One region of the Marinobacter sp. M1C genome, then DNA from elsewhere that is predicted to be linked to it. Evidence: predicted binding sites of a transcription regulator. Region 1 holds the regulator's gene; each other region holds the start of a gene.
What was found. Region 1 encodes sigma-54, which starts transcription at its own class of promoters, with help from an activator protein. Its sites were predicted from a motif close to ANTGGCATNNANNTTGCTNT; they were not measured.
Positions count from the first base shown of each region.

Region 2: the regulator sigma-54 is predicted to act here: its motif matches at 2,319-2,338, upstream of MIH19_RS09350 (flagellar basal body rod protein FlgF).
Region 3: the regulator sigma-54 is predicted to act here: its motif matches at 2,699-2,718, upstream of MIH19_RS09220 (PEP-CTERM sorting domain-containing protein).
Region 4: the regulator sigma-54 is predicted to act here: its motif matches at 2,569-2,588, upstream of MIH19_RS11985 (PEP-CTERM sorting domain-containing protein).

Region 1 is NZ_CP092289.1:3,132,831-3,137,380, reverse strand. Features, by position in the region: gene ptsN (PTS IIA-like nitrogen regulatory protein PtsN) at 1-351, opposite strand, end outside; gene hpf (ribosome hibernation promoting factor) at 437-736, opposite strand; gene MIH19_RS14700 (RNA polymerase factor sigma-54) at 780-2,312, opposite strand; gene lptB (LPS export ABC transporter ATP-binding protein) at 2,483-3,208, opposite strand; gene lptA (lipopolysaccharide transport periplasmic protein LptA) at 3,186-3,773, opposite strand; gene lptC (LPS export ABC transporter periplasmic protein LptC) at 3,757-4,374, opposite strand; gene MIH19_RS14680 (HAD hydrolase family protein) at 4,371-4,550, opposite strand, start outside.
Region 2 is NZ_CP092289.1:1,951,737-1,956,286, forward strand. Features, by position in the region: gene flgC (flagellar basal body rod protein FlgC) at 1-210, shown strand, start outside; gene MIH19_RS09340 (flagellar hook assembly protein FlgD) at 227-901, shown strand; gene flgE (flagellar hook protein FlgE) at 926-2,221, shown strand; gene MIH19_RS09350 (flagellar basal body rod protein FlgF) at 2,379-3,131, shown strand; gene flgG (flagellar basal-body rod protein FlgG) at 3,243-4,031, shown strand; gene flgH (flagellar basal body L-ring protein FlgH) at 4,062-4,550, shown strand, end outside.
Region 3 is NZ_CP092289.1:1,926,979-1,931,528, reverse strand. Features, by position in the region: gene MIH19_RS09230 (ABC transporter permease) at 20-922, shown strand; gene MIH19_RS09225 (ABC transporter ATP-binding protein) at 932-1,726, shown strand; gene MIH19_RS09220 (PEP-CTERM sorting domain-containing protein) at 1,997-2,584, opposite strand; gene MIH19_RS09215 (adenosylcobalamin-dependent ribonucleoside-diphosphate reductase) at 3,255-4,550, shown strand, end outside.
Region 4 is NZ_CP092289.1:2,550,829-2,555,378, reverse strand. Features, by position in the region: gene prpD (2-methylcitrate dehydratase) at 287-1,771, shown strand; gene MIH19_RS11985 (PEP-CTERM sorting domain-containing protein) at 1,894-2,526, opposite strand; gene MIH19_RS11980 (AAA family ATPase) at 2,757-3,803, opposite strand; gene MIH19_RS11975 (XrtA system polysaccharide deacetylase) at 3,822-4,550, opposite strand, start outside.

The DNA.
Region 1 (4,550 bases):
CTCGCTGGTGGCTTCTTTTGGCACAACCAGAGCAAAAACTAAATCCACCGGCTGGTTGTCAATGGCATCGAAGTCCACGCTTTCGCTGAGGGTGATGAGAAGGCCAATAACGTGCTCCAGGCCTTCCAGGCGGCAGTGGGGAATAGCGATGCCTTGGCCGATTCCGGTAGACCCCAGGCGCTCGCGGGCAATCAGATTGCTGAATATCTGAGTGTTGCCCAAGGTGGCGTTATGCAGGTGAATTTGCTCTGCAATAAACTCAAGAACCCTTTTCTTGCTGGACGCTGGCACGTTACAAAGTGTCAGTTCCGGGGCAAGGATGGTTTCTATAGTCAGGGATGTCTCGCTCATGGGTCGACGGTACTTCCATTAAAAAAAAGGCTGCGGCATGGTGCCATGCCGCAGCGCGTGAAGCGTTTACGCGTTGTATCCGGTGTTAGTTACCATGCATCCGGGATACTTGCTTTTCTTTGTACTTGAGGATCTGGCGGTCCAGTTTGTCCACCAGAGCGTCAATCGCTGCGTACATGTCTTCATTTTCGGCCTTAGCGTGCAATTCGCCACCGCTTATATTTACGGTAGCTTCGGCTATCTGGCGCAATTTTTCCACCTGCAGAGTCACATTGGTGTTACTAATCTGGTCGAAGTGGCGCTCCAAGCGCTGGAACTTTTCGTTCACGTACTCTTTGAGTGCTTCGGTCAGTTCGACATGATGGCCAGAAATATTGAGTTGCATAGGCTTCTCCTGCTATTGCATCGGTGTTGTTACATTGGTGCTGCTACACCAGTCGCTTTCTTTCGTTCGATGGAGGTATTTGTAGTGCCTCCCGGTATTTGGCCACGGTACGCCGTGCCACTTGGATTCCCTGTTCCCCAAGCATGGCGGCAATCTTGCTGTCGCTCAACGGTTTTTTGGAGGTTTCAACGGCTATCAGTTTTTTTATCATGGCGCGGATGGCAGTTGAAGAACATTCTCCGCCAGCATCGGTGCTGACATGGCTGGAGAAAAAATATTTGAGTTCAAAAATGCCGCGAGGTGTATGCATGAATTTCTGGGTGGTTACCCGGGAGATGGTAGATTCATGCATTTCTACGGCTTGGGCGATTTCCGAGAGGATCAACGGCTTCATGGCTTCTTCCCCCTGGTCTAGAAAACCCTGTTGATATTCCACAATACGGGTAGCCACTTTTAGCAGCGTTTCGTTGCGACTTTGCAGGCTTTTAATGAACCATTTAGCCTCTTGCAACTGATCGCGCATGTAGGTGTTATCAGCGCTGCTATCAGCGCGCTTTATCAATGAAGCATAGCTGGCATTGACGCGAATGCGCGGTGCAATTTCTGGGTTCAGCTCTACCCGCCAGCGCTCGTTGCGCTTGTACACAATCACGTCTGGAATCACGTAGTCCGGTTCGGTTCGGTCAATCACATCGCCGGGGCGCGGGTTCAGGCTGGTAATCAGCGCCAGTACGTGTTTTAGCTGATCTTCTTTTAAGCGGCTACGACGCAGCAGTTGGGCGTAGTCACGGTTGCCCAGCAGGCTGATGTAGTGGGTGATGACCATGCGCGCCTGAGAAACCCAAGGGGTGTCTGGTGACATCTGGTTCAGTTGGATTAGCAGGCATTCCTGCAAGTTGCGGCCAAACACACCGGGTGGGTCAAAAAACTGTAGGCGTCTTAGTACCGCTTCAAGTTCATCCAGTTCCAGCGGGTCGTCGTCTTGTTCGTCCTGCAGGCCGGTATAAATCTCGGCCAGCGAGCTGGTCAGGTAGCCGCGCTCGTCAACGGCGTCCATCAGGGCGTGAGCAACGGCGCGGTCGCGGTCCGTCATGGTGGTCAGGTTAAGCTGCCACTCCAGGTGATCGCGCAGGGTTTCAGCGGGCGAGTTGCGAGTTTCAAAATCGTAGTCGTTATCGTCGCCATTGCTGCTGGCCGGTGCCGGCGCCGATTGGTATACGTCGTCCCAAGCCGTATCCACTGGTAGGTCGTCTGGCAGGGTATCGGGGATTTCGTTTTCGCTGGCCCAGTCGGGACCATTTTCGTTTTCGTCCCAGTCTTTGCTGGTGTCCACCGAGGCATCTGTTGCGCTGGAGTCCGTATTTTGATCGCTGTTGGTGTCAGCGTGCGTGGATTCCTCATCGCCGTGATCGTCGTCTTCCGGTGCTTCCAACATGGGGTTGGATTCCAGTGCCTGCTGAATTTCCTGTTGCAAGTCGAGGGTAGAAAGCTGTAGCAGGCGAATCGCCTGCTGGAGCTGGGGCGTCATGGTCAGGCTCTGGCCCAGCTTGAGCTGCAAAGAAGCTTTCATCACCATTCTTGGGAATCCATTACTCGATCGGTTGGCGCGTGGCAGCCACCGAAAAAAGGTTGGCTAACCGGGGTTTGCGTTCACAAGCAAATTCTCTGCCGAGTCTACTAGAGTTCGCCGGGGAATCAACCGATTCACCTTTGGCGATGTCATCGCATGCCCACTTTTAAGGTTTATTACAGCCGGAATTCGTTGCCCAGGTAGACCTCTTTGACCTGTTGATTGGCAAAGATTTCGGCGGAGCTGCCGGAGGCAATAATATGGCCCCCGGATACAATGTAGGCGTTTTCGCAGATGTCCAGGGTGTCGCGCACGTTGTGGTCGGTGATCAGTACGCCTATGCCTTTGTCGCGTAGGTGGCGAATGATTTGCTTGATGTCGCTAACCGAGATTGGGTCCACCCCGGCGAAGGGTTCGTCCAGCAGAATAAAAGCGGGCTCCATAGCCAGTGCGCGAGCAATTTCTACCCGGCGGCGCTCGCCCCCAGACAAGGCCATACCCATACTGTCGCGGATGTGATTGATGTGAAACTCGGCTAGCAATTCCTCTAACTTCGCTTCGCGTTCCGCCCGTTTCATATTTTTACGGGTTTCCAGAATGGCAATGATATTGTCGCGCACGGTGAGCTTGCGAAACACCGAGGCTTCCTGGGGTAGGTAGCCAATGCCTTTGCGGGCACGGCCGTGCATGGGCAGCGGGGTGATGTCCTGGTTATCAATCGTAATGCGGCCGTGGTCAGCCTGCACCAACCCGACAATCATATAAAAGCAGGTGGTTTTGCCAGCACCGTTAGGGCCTAGCAGTCCGACGATTTCGCCGCTGCGAATTTCCAGCGACACGTCAATCACCACTTTTTTCTGTTTGTAGCTTTTTGCCAGATTACTGGCTCTGAGAACGGCCATCGGATTCCTGTGTGCTGCGCGGCTGGATCGTCATTTCTACCCGGCCTGACCCGGAGCCTGCTTCGGTGCTGCCTTGGGCAGTGACGACGCGGTTCACGGTGTCGTAAAGAATCAGTTCACCGCGAAAAATATTGCCAGTTTGCATGATCACTGCGTCGCGTTCAAAGGTCAGCTGCTTCTCGGCAGCAGACCAGGTTATGGTGAGGGCTTTTGCGTCGGTTTCCCCTTTTCCGTTGGCCGTGGGCTGAACGTAGTGGGCCGGGGTGCCGGTGGCTTTAATGCGGTTAAGCCCATTTATGTCGCGGTAGAGCACCACCTCTTGAGCAAACAGCTTGGTGTCGCCTTGCACCAGTTCAACATCGCCGGTGTAGGTTGCAACGCCTTTGGCATCGTCAAGCCGCGCTGAATTGGCGGCCACGTTGATGGGGATATTGGAATCAAGATCAAAGGCCAGGCCTGGCGTGCTGACGAGTAAGCCTGCCAGCCCGAAGCTCACGCCCAGCCTCTTGCCCAGGCCTCGTGCGCGGCGCCAAAAGAGTGTATTACCTTCAGTTACCAGTTTCATAGCGTCCTTCCACCTGGGAATCAAGTTCCAGAATACGTTCATTGAGCCAGGCTTTCATGCCCGTGGCGTTGGTAGTGCCGGTGGCGTCAACGATTTCGACGGGGGCATCGGTGTACGCCATATTGGTGCGGTTATCCAGCGTCAATCTGGTCGTGCTCAAGGTGGCGCTGCGCTCACCAATCTGTCGAACAATGCGCACATCACCTTCAAGCTCCAGCTGGCTGTTGCCGTCGAGCAGTTTGCCGTGTTTGGCGGTAAGCTGCCAGGGTTCTGAGCCGGGCTCGCCTTGGATCGTGGCTTGTGGTTCGGCCATGATGGCGTATCCGTTGGCCTCGAACTGTTCAATGCGAGGGCTGACAAACTGGATTTTGATGGTGCCTTGTTCGTCGTAGGAAGTGTACAGGGCGTCCACCACAAAGCTGTCGGGCTCGCTGTCACCGCGCAGTTCGCTATCTTGCGTTGGCATGGGTACTTCGCTGTCGCTGTGCCACAGCAGTGCAGCGGCGGCAATAAACGTGGCCAGAAGGGCAATCGTTTGCCACCTGGGGCGTTGTTCCGGTAACAGCGTAACAAGCAGGCCGCCGCCTTTACCTAAGGTCATGGTGCGCTTTCCGCGCCGCGGGCAGGTTTAAGATAGGGTTCAAGGTAGGGCGCTAGGGCCGTGTCGAGCTTGCCTTGGGAAGCGAGAATCAGGTCGCAGGCCTCGCGCACCGCGCCATCACCGCCGCGACTGCGGGTGCAGTAATCGGCGTGCTCCTGCAGCAGCCAATAGCTGTT
Region 2 (4,550 bases), 1.2 Mb from region 1:
ATCGTCGAAAGCGATGCCGAGCTGCAGATGCGCTACGAGCCCAACCACCCGGCTGCCAGCGAAGACGGCTATGTGTACTACCCCAATGTGAATGTGGCAGAAGAGATGGCCGATATGATGTCGTCTTCACGCAGCTTCCAGATGAACGTAGACATCATGAACACTGCCAAGTCGATGATGCAGCGCATTTTAACTCTGGGCCAGAACTAACAGGCGGTAATCAATCATGAGTGCAGTAAACGCAAGCCAGGCAACGGATGTACTAAGCCAATACCAGCTGAAACAGCAGTCGGCAAGCGGCAAAGGTGAGCTTGGAAAAAATGAATTCATGGAACTGATGTTGGCCCAGCTGAAGAATCAGAACCCGCTGGAACCGCAAGACAACGGCGAGTTTATTTCCCAGCTGGCACAATTCAGTTCGCTGGAAGAAATGCAGAAGTTGTCTGGCAACGTGGACAACGTGGTCGGCGAATTCCGTTCTACCCAGGCTCTGCAAGCTTCCGCCATGGTTGGTAAAACCGTATTGGTGTCGTCGGATTTGGCGATGCTGGGTGCCAGCGGCGAGGTTAACGGAACCGTCGATGTGCCTGCCTCAACCGGCGGCGTGCAAGTGTCGATATTGAACGGTTCGGGTGAGTTGGTGCGGCAGATGGAATTGGGTGGCAAGCCCTCCGGTTCTGCCAAATTCACGTGGGACGGTAAAGACGGCAACGGCAGTGCTTTGCCGCAAGGCTCTTATTACGTAGTGGCTTCCGGTGCCTATCCTGGTGGTTCGCAGCAGTTGGGCACAATGATGAGCGCAAACGTCGACAGCGTGTCTTTGGGCAAAGGCGGCTCTATTTCTCTGAACCTTGCGGGCATGGGGTCTATTGATCTGTCGCAAGTTCGGCAAATCAATTAATACCGGCGTCAGCAGGGGTAAATCATGGCATTTAACACAGGATTAAGCGGCCTGAGGGCCGCGGCGGTAGACCTGGACGTAACCGGCAATAACATCGCAAACGCTAGCACCGTCGGCTTTAAAAGCAGCCGCGTGCAGTTTGGGGATTTGTACGCCAACGGCTTTTTAAGTTCGGGCAACGCGCCAGTTGGCGACGGGGTTCGGGTGCAGGGCGTTAAACAATCGTTCGGCCAGGGTAACGTCAGTTTCACCGATAACGGATTGGACCTTGCTATCGACGGTGACGGGTTCTTTGAGCTGAATAATGGCGGCGAAAAGCGATACTCCCGTGCCGGTCAGTTTGGTACCGACAAAGACGGCTTTGTGGTGAACAACCAGAATATGCGGTTACAAGGCTATATTGCAGACGCCGCCGGCAACTTGTCAGGCAGAACGGGTGATCTGCAAATTGGCAGCGATAATCTGGCGCCACAGCGCACCACCGATCTGCGGACAGACCTTAATCTGGATGCGCGGGAGCAGGTGCTCACTGCAACTCCGTTCGATCCGTTAAATCCGGGTACCTACAACCACGTTACCGCAACCACGATTTTCGACAGTTTGGGTAACCCTCATGAACTCACCCAATTCTATGCCAAAAAAGACCCATCGAGTCCGTCACCTGGGGTAGACCAGAGCAATTGGTCATTATTCTTGCAAATAGATGGTGAAGATGTAGGCGACACGACTACAACTGGAGCTACGTCCAACCCTGCTGCTAGCTTAGTGTTCGATCAAAGCGGGAGCCTGACATCACCCGCCAATGGCGTAATTCCAATCAATAATTGGGTGCCGAAAGATGGAAGCGGAGCCAGCAATGGCGCCGCAACAATGGCTAACGCGAAGTTTGATTTGGATTTGGGTAACACCACTCAATATGGCGCCAACTTCGGTGTCAATGATCAGCGCCAGAATGGCTACACCACCGGCCGGCTGTCGGGGCTGGATGTGTCGCAGCAAGGCGTCATTTTTGCCCGCTACACCAACGGCCAGTCAAAATCGTTAGGGCAGGTGGCTTTGGCCAGCTTTAATAATACCGACGGCCTGTCACCGTCGGGTGACACCAGCTGGGTGGAGACCTTCGAATCTGGCCAGCCGATTATTGGCAGGCCAGACACCGGAACCCTGGGGGCGATTCAGGCCAGCTCAGTTGAGGAATCCAACGTAGACCTGTCTGCGGAATTGGTGAATCTGATTATTGCCCAGCGTAACTACCAGGCGAATGCCAAAACCATTGAAACCTCGGATGCGGTCACCCAGACCATCATCAACCTGAGGTAAGTAATCGAGCGCCCGCCAGGGTGCTTTTAGCAAAACCGGGCCAGATAAGGCCCGGTTTTGCTTACTCCCGAACTTTTCTTATTTCGTCGCCAATAAAGCTGGCACGACTCCTGCTTTAAGACTGGTAACAGTCAAATATCCGGCAGGAACCTTCCCCATGGACAAAGCCCTTTATATCGGAATGTCCGGTGCCAAGCAGAACATGCTGGCCCAGCGCGCCCATGCTAACAACCTGGCGAACGTGACCACCACTGGTTTCAAGAGAGACTTCGCCCAGGCACGCAGTATGCCGGTGTTTGGCGAGTATCATCCTACTCGCGCCTACGCCATGACCGAAAACCCCGGCACAGACTTGTCTTCAGGTGCTCTGATGGAAACCGGGCGGAAACTGGATGTGGCGATTGAAGGCGACAGCTGGCTGGCGGTGCAAAACAACCTGGGTGAAGAAGTGTTTACCCGCAGTGGCTCCCTGCAGATAGATGTCAATGGTCTGCTGCGATTGGCTAACGGTGAAATGGTTCTGGGCAACGGTGGCCCGGTGGCTTTGCCGCCTTTTGATAACGTTGAGATTGGTGCCGACGGCACCGTGTCTATTGTTCCGGTGGGTGGCCCTCCCGATCAGTTGGTGGAGGTGGACAGGCTCAAGCTGGTAACGCCGCCGACAAAGGCACTGGAAAAAGGCCCGGATGGCTTTATACGTCGCAAGCCCGATCAAGCGCTTGGTGGTGGTGAACCGGCTGATGCCAACGCCCGGGTTTCCAGTGGCTTTCTGGAAAGCTCTAACGTAAACGCGGTGGCCGAAATGATTTCCAATTTGCAGCTGTCGCGGCAATACGAAATGCAGGTGAAGGTAATGAGCACCGCGAAAGAAAATTCTGAAGCAGCGGCACGGCTATTGCAGAACCTCTGATAACACTTGCATCAAAACGTGTATCAACACTTGAAACAACACGCCGGCGGGCGTGAAAGCGGCAAGATTTCGCCGCCATCCACAACAGCCTGACGGTAGGGAGCGATTAAAATGCATCCAGCATTATGGGTTAGCAAAACCGGGTTAAGCGCGCAGGACACTAACATGTCCACCATCTCTAACAACCTGGCGAACGTGAACACTACCGGTTTCAAGCGCGACCGCGCGGTGTTTCAGGATCTTCTGTATCAGGTGAAACGCCAACCCGGTGGCCTGAACACACAGAACACCGAATTACCCTCCGGGTTGCAGTTGGGTACCGGTGTGAGGGTTGTGGGTACCGCCAAACAGTTTACCCAGGGCAACTTGCAGATAACCGAGCAGCCACTGGATATGGCGGTTAACGGTCGCGGCTTCTTGCAAGTGCAATTGCCAGACGGCCAAACCGCCTATACCCGCGACGGTCAGTTTCAGTTGAATTCCGATGGTGATGTTGTAAACCCCGCGGGCAACGCCTTGCAGCCCAACATCAACATTCCGGCAAATGCCACTAATGTGACCATCGGTCGCGATGGCACTGTAACCGCTGTCACCGACGATCAGGCCGCTCCCATCAACCTTGGCCAGATAACCCTGGTGGACTTTATTAACCCGCAGGGTCTGCAGGCGATTGGCAATAACCTGTTCAAGCAGACCAATGCCAGTGGCGACCCGACCGAAGGTGAACCGGGCTTGGCCGGCCTGGGCACGCTGGAGCAGGGCTCTATTGAATCGTCCAACGTGGAAGTGGTGGAAGAGCTGGTGAATATGATTACCACCCAGCGCGCCTACGAAATGAACTCGAAAGTAGTATCGACTGTTGACCAGATGCTGCAGTTCATCACCAACAATATTGGTTAACGCCGGTTGTTGCCGGCCAGAGGTTTCGCTATGACAGCTAACACCGTTTTTTTACAGTTCCGTCGCAGCGCCAGCGTTGCGTTGGTTCTGGTGCTGGCGGTGCTTCAGGGTTGCACTGCCATGAGCCGGCCCCGTGCCATGCCGGATGACCCGGAATACGCTCCGGTGCGGGCCCAGGCGATGATGCAGCGCGATCTCGAAACCGGTTCTATTTACCAGATTAGCCGCAATTACAATTTTTACGGCGACACAGTGGCGCTCAACGTGGGCGATGTGCTCACGGTGACCTTGAAGGAGTCTACCCGCGCCAGCAAAAACGCGGAAACCAGTATCTCGAAAGACAGTGACATCAGCCTGGCCGAGCCCAACATATTGGGTAGAAACCAACTAGGGCTAGCAACGGCTATCAAACAACAGCGAGATTTTCAGGGTGCCGCCGACGCCGATCAAAGCAACAGCCTGGCCGGCAGCATTACCGTGACCGTGACCGAAGTGCTGCCTAACGGCGTGTTACGTATT
Region 3 (4,550 bases), 1.2 Mb from region 1:
TTTACAGCGAACCTTATTCATGCTCAGTAACATTGCCTTTTATGGCGCATTAGAAACCGGCCTGATATACGGCCTGGTTGCCTTCGGAATCTACCTGTCATTCCGTGTTCTGGACTTCCCCGACTTAACCGTAGACGGCAGCTTCCCCCTTGGTGCCGCCGTAGCCGCCATGCTGATTATTTCCGGCTGGAACCCCTGGCTGGCAACCGGTGCCGCGATACTGGCCGGCATGGCCGCCGGTGCCGTAACCGCCCTGCTTAACGTAAAACTTAAAATCCTGAATCTGCTGGCGTCTATTTTGACGATGATTGCGCTCTATTCCATAAACCTGCGCATTATGGGTCGCCCCAACGTGGCGCTGTTAATGGAAGACACGGTGCTAACGCCCTGGTACAGCCTGGGGCTTGAATATCATCAGGTACCGGTGTTGCTGTTCACCCTCGTTATTGGTGTGTCGCTGTTTCTGCTTTGGCGCTTCATGAAATCTGAAACCGGGCTGGCCATGCGCGCCACCGGTGCAAACGCCCGTATGGCTCGGGCCCAGGGCATCGCCACTGGTGGCATGATTGTTCTGGGTGTCGCGGTATCTAACGGCTTGGTGGGCCTGGCCGGCGCACTGTTCGCCCAAAGCCAGGGCGCAGCCGACGTCACCATAGGCGTAGGCGTTATTGTGATCGGCCTGGCATCGCTGATTGGCGGTGAAGCGGTTATTACGCCCACCAGCGTGTTTCGCGCGTTGCTGGCCTGCGTGGTCGGCGCCATCATTTACCGCCTGGCCATCGCCTTCGCACTGAACGCCGATGCACTGGGCCTGAAGGCGCAAGATCTGAACCTGATTACCGCTGTGCTGGTCACCCTGGCCATTGTTCTGCCCGGTGCCCGCGTGTCACTGATGAACAAATTCAAACGCAGAAAAGCCTGAGGAGGCACCATGATTACCGCAACTGACCTCCGGCTTACCTTCGGCGAAGGCACCCCCCTGGAAAACCCGGCTCTGCGTGGCATGAGCCTGACCGTCAACCAAGGCGAATTTGTCACCGTTATTGGCAGTAACGGCGCCGGAAAATCCACTTTTTTGAACGCCCTGGCCGGCGAAGTACTGGTCGACAGCGGCAAAATTCTTGTGGATAACATCGACGTAACCAAGCTGCCAACCCACAAGCGCACCGGTCGCGTAGCGCGGGTATTTCAAGACCCGTTAGCGGGAACCTGTGAAGGCTTGTCCATTGAAGAAAATCTGGCCCTGGCCATCAAACGCGGCAAACACCGCGGCCTGGGCACAGCCGTGAAAAAACAGTATCGGGAACGCTTTCGCTCCAGCCTGGCCACGTTGGGTTTGGGCCTGGAAAACCGACTGAGCGACAAAATGGGCCTGCTCTCTGGCGGCCAGCGCCAGGCCGTTAGCCTGTTGATGGCAAGCCTGACACCGTCCAGCATTCTGCTGCTAGACGAGCACACCGCCGCGCTGGACCCAAAAACCGCGTCTTTCGTGCTGGAGCTGACCCAGAATATTATTGCTGAACAGAAACTTACGGCATTGATGGTCACCCACAGCATGAAGCAGGCGCTGGAAGTAGGCACCCGCACCGTGATGCTGCACCAAGGCGAAGTGGTGTTCGACATTGCCGGCAAAGACCGCGAAGGGCTGGAAGTAAAAGATCTGCTCAACCTGTTTGAACAACAACGCGGCCTGACCGTAGACGACGACAGCCTGCTGCTGGGCTAAACCCTGTCACACGGCGGTTGTCTGAAAAGACACACCCGCCCCCAACACATTGAAGCCCTTCGGTTTTCAGTTTATTGCGATTTTGCAAGCGCTATACCATTGATTTTAACCCTCGAATCAGCCCGGCCCATAGCCGAGCTTTTCTTTTAAACACTTTACATCCCATCAGGCCGTCAGGCGGGTTCTTGCGATGCGATTAAAAGCAGTAATCGGGGGTAGCGTAAATTGCCCCTGATTACTCGCATTTATGAGGATCCATCTGAACCGGAATCAGGTCCTGCGGATGCGTGCCAGTCCCAGGCCGAGTAGGCCGGCACCAAAGAGCAGCACGCTGGCTGGTTCTGGAACAGCCTGCTGGCGCACCGTGGCTTTGAAATCAAATCCTTCAGCGAATCCGAATTGATCGAGAAGGATGACTAGAAATGAATCCGCGTCCGCGTTCAGGGTCAGGTTGCAAAATCCGCATCCGGGATAAGTCGCAAATTCGGTGGTTGCATTGAGCTGCGTCAGGGTGCGGCCATCCTCCGAGATGGTGCCATTGAAGAAACCGAACGGCGAAGCAGTGGGAAGGCTGAAATTGGCCAGGCCTACGGTGACGTTGAAGCCGAGAAGATCGCTGACATCAAAAGACGAGCCGGCGGTCGCCGCATCATCACGGATCTCGATGAACCCGGTGAGCAAGTCACCGATCGTGAAGGGTGCGGCAGGCACTGGATCGAATGCGCCGCCACCGGTTACCGTTCCCGTCAGATCAATAAACGCGGCATTGGCCGTTCCCACCATCGTCAACAGGCAAATACCCACACCTGCTCCTTGGAAGCTGTTCATCACTTGCTTAAATTTGCTCAAACTTGCCATGAGAAAAATCCTTGTTTCGGTTGTCGTGTAAAGGCAATTGTTTTCTGTGAATCCGTCAAGCGGGCACCACATACTGCCTTCGGACGCCCGATACAACTTTTCCCAAAAGTTATTGAAGCAAAAAATAAGCCATCATATTTAATTGATCAAAAGCAAGTGGTTAGTATTTTTAGTCTTTGGCGGCTAGCTTCACATGTAAAAATACCTGACGATTTTTTGAACAAGTGTCGGGTCCTGGGTGAGTGCTCGTTTTGCGGACAAATAGACTGCGGGTGGCCTGGCCGTAGACGACAACCTGCTGCTAAGTTAAACCCTGCCACAAGGCGATTGTCTGAAAAGACACACCCGCTCCCCAACACATTGAAGCCCTTTGGCTTTCAGTTTGTTGCGATTTTGCAAGCGCTTTACCATTGATTTTAACCCTCGAATCAGCCCGATCCATAGCCGGGCTTTTCTTTTAAAAACACTACATCCTGTTATACTCATACTCATTCCGGCCTATATATAGGGCTACACACTAATCTGTTGTAGAAATAAATACGTAAACACACGCAAATTTCCAGTCCGGCGTTCACTAGAAGCGTCTGGCGAAAGCACTGATAAAGTAATGACATGGCGCGCTGTACGCGGCGACGCTTTTTTTCCCGACACACACAGTTCGAGGGCGGCAATGAACGCTAAAGCACAGGCATTAGTCACAACCATTCCGATGCAAGACGCATCACTCGACATCTGGAACAGCAAGTACCAGCTGAAAACCAAAACCGGCGACGCCGTCGACAAAGACATTCTGGCCACCTATGAGCGCGTAGCCCGTGCCCTGTCAGAAGTCGAAAACAAAGACCTGCGCGCCAAACATTACAAAGACTTCGCCTGGGCCCTGAAACACGGCGCCATTCCTGCCGGCCGCATTATTTCCAACGCCGGCGCACAGTCGCACAAGCCTGCCACCTCTACGATTAACTGCACCGTTAGTGGCAACATTAACGACTCTATGAACGACATTCTGGGGAAAAACCACGAAGCAGGCCTGACGCTCAAAGCCGGCTGTGGAATTGGTTATGAATTCTCTACCCTGCGCCCCCGCGGCGCCTACGTCGCCGGCGCCGGTGCCACCACATCCGGCCCGCTGTCGTTCATGGATATCTTCGACCGTATGTGCTTCACCGTGTCTTCAGCCGGTGGCCGCCGCGGCGCTCAAATGGCTACGTTTGACATTCACCACCCAGACATCATCGACTTCATTCAGGCCAAGCGTGAAGATGGCCGCCTGCGCCAGTTCAACCTGTCGCTGCTGATCACCGAAGACTTCATCAACGCCGTACGTGACGACGCCGACTGGAACCTGTCCTTCCCGGTGACCGATAAAGAAGTGGAAGAAGAAGGCCTGGACCTGACCGACCCGGCCAAGTTTGTATACCGTGACTTCCCGGTCGTAAAAGACTACGTGATGAACGCCGAAGGCAAAGTAGCCTGCCGCATTTACCGCACTCTAAAAGCCCAGTTCATCTGGGACACCATCATGACCTCCACCTACGACTACGCCGAGCCGGGTTTCATCCTGATCGACAAAGTAAACCAGATGAACAACAACTGGTTCTGCGAGGACATCCGTGCCACTAACCCTTGTGGCGAACAGCCCCTGCCCCCTTACGGCAGCTGCCTGCTAGGCTCGGTGAACCTGACCATGTTCGTGGACTACCCGTTCACCGACAAAGCCAGCTTCAACTATGAAAAGTACAAAAAAGTCGTCGGCATCTTCACCCGCATGCTAGACAACGTGGTGGAAATCAACGGCCTGCCACTGGCACAGCAACGCCACGAAATTACCTACAAGCGCCGCCACGGCATGGGCATTTTGGGCCTGGGCTCTACCCTCGCCATGCTGCGTATGCCTTACGGTTCTGAAGAATCTGTGGTGTTCACCGAAGACGTCGTACGTGAAATGGCCGTAGAAGGCTGGCGC
Region 4 (4,550 bases), 580 kb from region 1:
CTATAACATTACAGCTCTAAAAATTTTTTTTTGAATAACAGAGCTGCGAACAGGTAGTTGGGCGCGATCGAAGGAGATATGTAATGACGTTTACATTAAGAAAAAATAATGGAAACTAAGGTCTAGGTATTTCAACGACACAAAACGATTAATTTAAATCAAATGATTGTAGATGGAAGTATTGTAGACAAAAGTATTGAATGTTAAATAAATACATGACAATTTTAGCGGTATGTATCAGTGCGCGCGTTATTTTAAAGCCAATCAAATACTCAGGAGAACCACCATGTCTGCCACATTCGATCTCAATGAACGCCCGGATTACGACGACATCTTGCAAACCATCGCCGACTACGTCCTCAACTACCAAATTAAAAGTGACGAGGCGTGGACAACCGCCCGCCACTGCTTAATGGACACCCTTGGCTGCGGCCTGCTAGCCCTAAGATTCCCGGAATGCACCAAACACTTGGGCCCGTTGGTAGAAGGCACCATTGTACCCAACGGCGCGCGGGTGCCAGGCACATCATTCCGTATGGACCCGGTCAAAGCCGCGTGGGATATTGGCTGCATTATTCGCTGGCTGGATTACAACGACACCTGGCTGGCAGCAGAATGGGGCCACCCGTCGGATAACCTGGGCGGCATACTCGCAGTAGCGGACCACCTGTCACAAAAGCGCGTGGCCGAAGGCAAATTCCCCATCGCCATGAAAGCCGTGCTGGAAGCCATGATCATGGCCCACGAAATCCAGGGCGTGCTGGCACTCGAAAACTCGTTCAATAGGGTAGGGCTAGACCACGTTCTGCTGGTAAAAGTCGCGTCTACCGCCGTCGTAGCCCGCCTGATGGGCGCCAACCGCGACCAGTTGCTGTCAGCGTTGTCACACGCCTGGGTAGACGGCCAATCCCTGCGCACCTACCGCCACGCCCCCAACGCCGGTTCCCGTAAATCCTGGGCCGCTGGCGACGCAACCTCCAGAGCCGTTCGCTTGGCCGATATCGCCATGCGCGGCGAAATGGGCATACCTGGCGCGCTTACAGCTCCCCAGTGGGGCTTTAACGACGTGCTGTTCAGCAAAACCAACAAAGACCAAAAAATCAAACCTGCGGACAAGTGTCAGCTTTCTTTACCACAGGCATTTGGTTCCTACGTGATGGAAAACATTTTGTTCAAAGTGTCTTTCCCTGCAGAATTCCACGCCCAAACCGCCGCGGAAGCTTCAGTTACACTTCACCCACAAGTTAAAGACCGCCTGCAAGATATTGATAAAATAGTACTGACCACCCACGAATCCGCCGTTCGTATTATTTCAAAAGTAGGCAGCCTGGCCAACGCCGCAGACCGCGACCACTGTCTGCAATATATGACAGCCGTGCCGCTGATATTTGGCGACCTCATAGCCGAGCACTACGAAGACAGCTTTCACAGCGCCCATCCAATGATTGATGAGCTGCGAAGCAAAATGGAAGTGGTCGAAAACGAGGACTACTCAATGGATTATCTGGACCCAAACAAGCGCTCCATTGCGAACGCAGTGCAGATTTTCTTCAAAGACGGTTCAAGCACAGAAAATGTGGTCGTCGAGTATCCAATAGGCCACCGCCGCCGTCGCGAAGCCGCGATTCCGCTGCTTAAACAGAAGTTCCAGCAGAACCTCGCAACCCGCTTCCCCGCAGGCCAATGCCAGCGAATCTCCCAGGCGTTACAAAGCCAAGCGGAGCTGGAATGCATGACTGTTCATGAATTCACCTCGCTGTTTGTGATTTGAGCAAAATGTGACGACCTCTAATCAGCAACCGTAGAAAGCAAAAAACCCGGCACAGGGCCGGGGTTTTTAAAGGCTCGCCAGTCAGGGAACGACCGGTGAAACTTACCTTTTATGCTATCAACTTACGCGGCGGTCTTACGACGGCGCGCAGCAGTCAAACCAAACAGACCAAGGCCAAGAAGCGCCAGAGTGCCAGGCTCTGGAACCGCGGCGGTCACTTTCACATCATCCAGGAAATTACCAACGGTGCCAGTCAACGGAGTCACAGAGGCGAACGTGATTGTCGTAGTTGCTTGCTGGGCTACGAATGAATTGGAGAATATGCTCCAGCCATCAGTCGTGTGGTCGGTTAGCAGCCAGGCAATACTTCCGACAAAGAAGGAAAACGCTTCGTCGTTGTTATTGCGGGCCTGATAAGCAAAGTTAATGTCGTAGGATTGGCCTGCGACGGTGTTGATATCCTGGTAAATACTGAAAGCAGTGCCTGTGCCAGGGTCGGCGTTTAGCTCGGCAAATTGGTTGCCTTCTTTCGCGGTTACGCCGTTATAGTTGTTCCAAATTTCGAATCCGTTGTTATCGGCGTTCCATCCATCGATAGCAGTGAACGATTTCCAGCTGTTCACAGCTACGGAGTCGTTTTCGAAGCTGCCATTCTGAATCAGGTTTACAGCGACAGGGGCTGCAATGGCAGGGGCTGCAATGGCAAGAGAAACACCCAAGGCGCTTATAGCTGCGATACGGTTGAATATAGACATAAGGTTTTCCTTAACTGAATTGTTTTCTAAGATACTTTAAGGAAAGCAAGTTTGGTGCCAGAAATATTTCCGACTTTTATTTCAGTGAGTTGAAAGTTTAAGTCCGCGGCTGTGCAGAGGCATATGTAAAAAATACCGACACTAAAAATCCATAACGTCGAGTTTCGTTCACGTTGTATTACACGCAAGTTGTGGCGAATTGTGTCCAGTAACTCGACAGCCGCAAGCAGCTATTTCTTCCAGAAGGGCGTGAGTGGCTTCACATTGTCAGCGGAACCAACGGATTCTTTTTGTGAGGAGGTCCCTTCCGGTGACATCTTCGCCAAACGCCCATCAATACTCTCCAGGGCGCTGGCAATACGATGGAGGGTTTTGGCCATATCACCAAAGCCTACCGGTGCTTGTGACATGCCTAGAGTCGGCACGGCGTCTGCTTTATGGCTCGCAGCCTCCGGTGCTTTCGCCTTTTGCTCGTCGTCTTCGCCCAGCAAGTCCTTGCGGATATTTTTCAAATCGTGGGGGTCTATAAACGGCCGGTCTTCAGCGTAGGCGCACATCATCATGCCATCGCACAGCTTGTTAATCAGTCGCGGAATGCCACGGCTCAGCTCGTGAATTTCCTGAACGGTGTCTTTATCAAACAGCTTGTTGCCACCGTGGCCAGACACTAGCAGGCGGTAATCAATGTACTCGGCGGTTTCCTTTGGCGTCAGCCCTTCCAGATGGAAAAACAGCTTCACCCGTTGCGACAGCTGGGGAATAGAGGTTACTGCCTTTTTAAGCTCAGGCTGCCCCAGCAAAATTACCCGCATGGATGGACCGCCCATGCTCTCCATACCGGCCAGCATGCGCACGTCTTCCAGGTTTTCCCGGGTCAGGTTTTGGGCTTCGTCGATGGTCAGCACCACCGGAGTGCCTTCGGCAGCCATCTTCTCCAGATATTCCGTAATCTGGAACAGCATGCCAACCTTGCTGTCATCTTCGGCCTTCAATCCCGCCTTGCGTAGAATCAGGCTGAACAGGTCTTTCGATTCCAGGTTGGTGTAGGCCACGTTCAACAGCTTCAAATCCCCATCCATATTGCGGATGGTTTTCTTCAGCAGGGTGGTTTTACCAGAGCCAATTTCGCCGCTGATCACTACAAAACCTTCTGAACTCCAAATGGCCGACGACATGTACACATAAGCCCGCGAATGCTGCTGGCTCATATAAATAAAGTCGTCTTCCGGCGTAATCCGGAAAGGGTGTCTGTGTAGGCCGAAAAATTCTAGATACATGAGTAATCCCTGTCAGTTTCAGGCCAGTCCGACCATCTGTTGCGTGGTCAGTCGCGTGTCCGACTGAGAGCTCTCGGGCCTATACGCATCGTAGCTTTGCGACACTGTACCAAAGCGGAAGTCTTGCATCAGCCTTTCCAAGCGGTGTTCGCACTTATCCAGATTGGTGTAATGGCGGAAGCGGGAAAACCAGCTGGCGTTGTTGTAGCGCGGTTGGTCTGGGTCTATCTCCCAGGGGTGCAAGTAAAACATTTGCGGCCGGCTGCCACCGCCAGAGGCGTTATTGAACAGATAGCGGAAAACAGGGTAGGGGAACTGGCGGAAATAGCCCCCGCCCGCAGCGGGTATAGATAGCCCGCCGATTTTAGCTGTGGTCAGCGGGAATTCCCGCAACAAATGGCCTTTTTCGGTTTCAATGGTGTAGGGCGCACGGGGCGAACCCGGAATGCCGTAATTGTCATGGCGCACCGGGAAAATACTCGAATCCCAAGTAAATCCGCATTCCGCCAAAATATCCAGCGCCCAGAGCGATTTGTGGGTAATCGAGTAGCTGGCAGCGCGGTAACCGCTCACCTCAGCCCCAATAATGTCTTCCAACAAAGCTTTTGATCGCACAGTTTCCTCGCGGAACACGTCCGGAGTCTGGCTGTAAATCAGCTGGTGGCTATAACCATGGGACGCCACTTCGTGACCCCCAGCGGCAATTTTGCGCACTAACTGCGGATACTTCTCGGCCACCCATCCCAG